DNA from 2 places in the Pseudomonas sp. LBUM1655 genome. Region 2 is predicted to be linked to the other one. Evidence: riboswitches for the same ligand, from Rfam matches in the RefSeq annotation. Region 2 holds a riboswitch; the other holds the start of a gene.

Region 1 (2,388 bases), 1.6 Mb from region 2:
GCCGAGGATCGACGCGAAGATGGCGGCGGTCAGGCGTTGGCTCAGGGTGCTGGTGCTGGCGATTTTATCCGTGTTGCTGCCGGTGCTGCTGATGATCGACATGGCGCTTCCCTCTGGAATGTCAGCGGGGTAATAGAGCGCATGAAAACCCCTGCGAATCGGGCACGCAGGGGTTCGAACAGCGCCCGCCCACCGCGGGTTTGTTATGTTCAGCGACGCAAGTGCGCACTGTGTGTTGCGGGCCGGTCTCCGGGCTCACGAGGGGTTGGCGTCAGGCCGACCTGCAAGCGTCACCTTCCCATGCCGTCATGGCACAGTGGATTCGACGCTTCTCTCGCTTACCGTTGCGGGGGCAGCACCGGACTGACATGGCTTTAGAGTAAAGCACATGATTCACCGGTTTCCCGTTTCACCCTGTGAAGGGCACCCGTAACAAGTTGCGTAGGAGAGCATGTTGGGGGGATTTGAGTCAATTGAATGGGGGCATATCCGTTGCTGCGGTGATGGCTTATTACGGTTCCGCCCTTACGGCGGGTCACTTTGGCAAACGCCCCAAAGTAACCAAAGGTCTGTGCCCTGACGTTCGGCCCTCGCTGTGGCTCGGGTTCCTTCGCTCCGGGATTGATCCGGGCGCATCGCCTCCGGTTTGCTGCGCTGCACCTCCTCTCGATGTGTTCGACTGCGTCGAACGGTCGCTGCGCTCCCACCCCCGGATCAATCCCTCCACTCAGCCTGCCGACGGGCGCTTAGATCAAAAGCGTTACTCGAGCTAACGCTCATTGTGTTGAGTGGGGCGGCATGCGCCGCGTGTGGGGGGTATTCATATCCTTGTGGGGGCTGCCAGCGATGGCGGCCTGACAGCCGACCAAGGGCAGGGCGCGATTTATTCCCCTGTAGGAGCTGCCGAAGGCTGCGATCTTTTGATCTGCTTTGGCTTTGGCTTTGGCTTTTGACGTTGCTTTTGATCTCCAGGCCCATCGGCAGGCCGAGCGAAGGTGTTCATCCGGGGGGTTGGCGCGCAGCGCCGTGCGGCGAAGCCGCATCCATCGAGAGGAGGTGCAGCGAAGCAAACCGGAGGCGATGCCCCCGGATGGACACCGTAGCGAGGGAACACTGAGCCTAGGCGAAGTGCCGTACGTCAGGGGGCAGCCTTTTTGGTTACTTTTTCGGCGTCTGGAAAAAGTGACCCGCCGTAAGGGCGGAACCCTAATCAGCAACACCCGCAGCAACGGATATGCCCCCAAACCAAACATTGACCCATAAGCAAGCCATGCGTAGCCTTGCGCTTTCGAGGTTCTTCGGCGCGTGCCGAAGCTAAGAAGGGAACGCGGTCAAAGCCGCGGCTGCCCCCGCAACTGTGAACGGTGATGTTCGCTGCCACGCCACTGCCAGCCCCTGCAAAAGGGCGCCAGCGGGAAGGCGCAGCAAACGCCAGGCCCCAACGCCTGAACACCGTCAGCCAGGAGACCTGCCTCGTCACAGATTCTCACTACAACCGGGCGGGGTGATCCGGTGGCGAATGCTTCCGGCGCGTGCTCGCGTTGCCGGTTCTCGTCCCGTATGCCCGCCACCTTGCCAAAGGGCATCCGATGAAAACACTGGCCAAACTCCCCGTCACCATCGTCACCGGCTTCCTCGGCTCGGGCAAAACCACCTTGCTGCGGCACATGCTCGACAACGCTCAGGGCCGCCGCATCGCGGTGATCGTCAACGAGTTCGGCGAGCTGGGCATCGATGGTGAGATCCTCAAGCAATGCACCATCGGTTGCACCGAAGAAGAAGCCACCGGCCGCGTTTACGAACTGGCCAACGGCTGCCTGTGCTGCACCGTTCAGGAAGAGTTCTTCCCGGTAATGCGCGAACTGGTTGCCCGTCGCGGCGACCTCGACCACATCCTCATCGAAACCTCCGGTCTGGCCCTGCCAAAACCACTGGTACAAGCCTTCCAATGGCCGGAAATCCGCAGCGCCTGCACCGTTGACGCGGTGATCACCGTGGTCGACAGCCCGGCCGTGGCTGCTGGCACCTTCGCCGCGTTCCCGGATCAGGTCGACGCCCAGCGCAAACTCGACCCGAACCTGGACCACGAATCGCCGCTGCACGAGCTGTTCGCCGACCAACTGGCCAGCGCCGATCTGGTCATCCTCAACAAGGCCGATCAGACCAGCCCGGAAGACCTTGCGCGCGTACGCCTTGAAGTCGCCGAAGAACTGCCGCCAGCAGTCAAAATCGTCGAAGCCAGCAACGGTCGCCTGCCGCTGGACGTGCTGATCGGCCTCGGCGCCGGTTCCGAAGAACACATCGACAGCCGCCACAGCCATCACGATCACCACCACGACGGTGACGACGACCATGATGACCACGATCACGACGCTTTCGATTCGATCT
Region 2 (2,388 bases):
CTTCGGCAAACGCAGCCACTTGTGTGCCTGCCGCGGCAGTCGGTTTTGCGCCCTCGGGCCAGCCGATCGCCGGGGCGATATTCACCGTCGGGATCAGGGTTTTATTCGGTTCAGGCAGTTTCGGTGACGGGCCGGTGCCGTCGGTGACTTGCAGGCTGGAGGATTCACCACAGGCGGCGAGCCCTCCGGCGAGAGCGATGACGAGAGCGAGCTGGGACTTGCGCATTACTGATCTTCCCTATGAATGCATTGACCTAATCATAGAGAAGCGCGCAAGCCCGATGGTTCAACTGCTCAACCGCGGGCCTCTTTGAACAGCACGGCGATGCCCGGGTGATAGTTGCCGGTTTCACTGCGCAACTTGCGGTAGGCATAGGGGAAATACCAGGCGACGGCGCAGGTGTGTTCCTTCTGTAGGTCGTCGACCATGTCCTGCAGTTCTTCGGGGCTGGCGCTGTGCTGGGCTTTTTGCGGCGCGACAAACAGGCAGCCGAGCTTGAGGTCGCTGGCGAAGCTGATGCGTTTGGCGTCGCTGGTGATTTCCAGCAGGGCTTGGGTCAGGTTGAGGTTGTTGACCCGAGGCCAGCGTTGCGTGGCCTGAATGTAAGCGCGGTCTTCGCTGCCAGCGAGGAACAGATCGGCGCGGGCATTGCGTTCGCCTTCTTCGTTCTGCTTGCGCGTGGCCGTCTGTTCAAGCGTAACCAGTTCGGCCATCCAGGCTGCCGCCGAGAGCAGCCCTAGATTGGCTTTTTCGTCATGCCAGTAGGGCGTGTCGCTGTCGCCGCGCACGGCGTTGTAACGGTCGATACAGTCAAACCAGCGTTCCAGCACCGGACGCAGAAATTCCAGGCGCGGGTTGCTGATGATCATGCCTTGCATGTGGCTCACCTTATTCTTGTGTGATGTGAGATTGTGGCTCTTTGATATCACTCTTGAGACTGTGGCACAAGATTGGCGTCAGATAATTGATCGGCGGCAGTTATTCGCCCGTTGGCCCCCTCTTTAATTGACGCTCCACCCCCAACCCTCTAACCTTCGCGGCTTGTTTCAGGTGCTCTGTGGCTTGCGTCGACAGAGTGAAACAGGGAAGCCGGTGAGGGTTGTCTTCAGAGCAAGTACGACCACGATCCCGGCGCTGCCCCCGCAACGGTAAATGAGTGAAAACTGCGTCTTGTGCCACTGCTCAACAGCGGGAAGGCGCGCAGTCCGGCGAACGCCGCTCATGAGCCCGGAGACCGGCCTGATCCATCCAGCGGCATCACGGTGGGCGATGCCAGGCTTTTTGCCGTCTATTCTTGTGCCTGCCCGCCGTTATCCAGCCTCAACGGAGAGCTCCCCCATGACTGATTCCCCCGAGCGTGACGAACGCCATCTGGCGCGTATGCAGCGCAAAAAAGCCGTGATCGATGAACGCATCGCCAACTCGCCTGACGAGTGCGGCCTGGTGCTGGTCCTGACCGGCAACGGCAAAGGCAAAAGCAGTTCGGCGTTCGGCATGCTCGCCCGCGCCATGGGCCACGGCATGCAGTGCGGCGTGGTGCAGTTCATCAAGGGACGCCACAGCACGGGCGAAGAGTTGTTCTTTCGCCGCTTCCCCGAGCAAGTGCGTTTCCACGTCATGGGCGAGGGCTTCACTTGGGAAACCCAGGATCGTCAGCGCGACATCGCCGCCGCCGAAGCCGCGTGGGAAGTGTCCCGTGAACTGCTGCGCGATCCGTCGATCGGTCTGGTGGTGCTGGATGAATTGAACATTGCCCTCAAGCACGGCTACCTCGATCTTGATCAGGTGCTCAGCGACTTGCAGGCGCGTCCGCCGATGCAGCATGTGATCGTCACCGGTCGCGGCGCCAAGCCGGAAATGATCGAGATGGGTGACACCGTCACCGAAATGGGCATGCTCAAACACGCTTTTCAGGCTGGCATCAAAGCGCAAAAAGGCGTCGAACTTTGAATCAACCACGTCACTGCCCGGCGGTACTGATCGCCGCGCCGGCCTCCGGTCAGGGCAAGACCACCGTCACCGCCGCGCTGGCCCGTTTGCATCGCAATCAGGGGCGCAAGGTGCGCGTGTTCAAGTGCGGGCCGGACTTTCTCGATCCGATGATTCTCGAGCGCGCCAGCGGTGCGCCGGTGTATCAATTGGACATGTGGATGGTTGGCGAGCAGGAGAGCCGTCGCCTGTTGTGGGAAGCCGCCGCTGAAGCTGATCTGATTCTGATTGAAGGCGTGATGGGCCTGTTCGACGGCACGCCGTCGAGCGCGGATCTGGCGCGGCATTTCGGCGTGCCGGTGCTCGGCGTGATCGACGGTACGGCCATGGCCCAGACCTTTGGTGCGTTGGCGCTGGGCTTGGCGAAGTATCAGCCGGACTTGCCGTTCGCTGGAGTT

What was found. A riboswitch is a leader RNA that binds a small molecule or an ion and turns the genes downstream of it on or off. The one in region 2 is predicted to bind cobalamin.
Region 1: another riboswitch for cobalamin. It lies ahead of cobW (cobalamin biosynthesis protein CobW); the one in region 2 lies ahead of cobO (cob(I)yrinic acid a,c-diamide adenosyltransferase).

What each region holds. Positions count from the first base shown of each region.
Region 1 covers NZ_CP166801.1:3,425,900-3,428,287, reverse strand. Annotated here, with positions in the region: gene ACA074_RS15255 (CbtB domain-containing protein) at 1-102, opposite strand, end outside; cobalamin riboswitch at 224-446, opposite strand; cobalamin riboswitch at 1,275-1,490, shown strand; gene cobW (cobalamin biosynthesis protein CobW) at 1,590-2,388, shown strand, end outside.
Region 2 covers NZ_CP166801.1:1,859,949-1,862,336, forward strand. Annotated here, with positions in the region: gene ACA074_RS08360 (PQQ-dependent sugar dehydrogenase) at 1-226, opposite strand, end outside; gene ACA074_RS08365 (hypothetical protein) at 295-879, opposite strand; cobalamin riboswitch at 1,033-1,258, shown strand; gene cobO (cob(I)yrinic acid a,c-diamide adenosyltransferase) at 1,340-1,951, shown strand; gene ACA074_RS08375 (cobyrinic acid a,c-diamide synthase CobB) at 1,948-2,388, shown strand, end outside.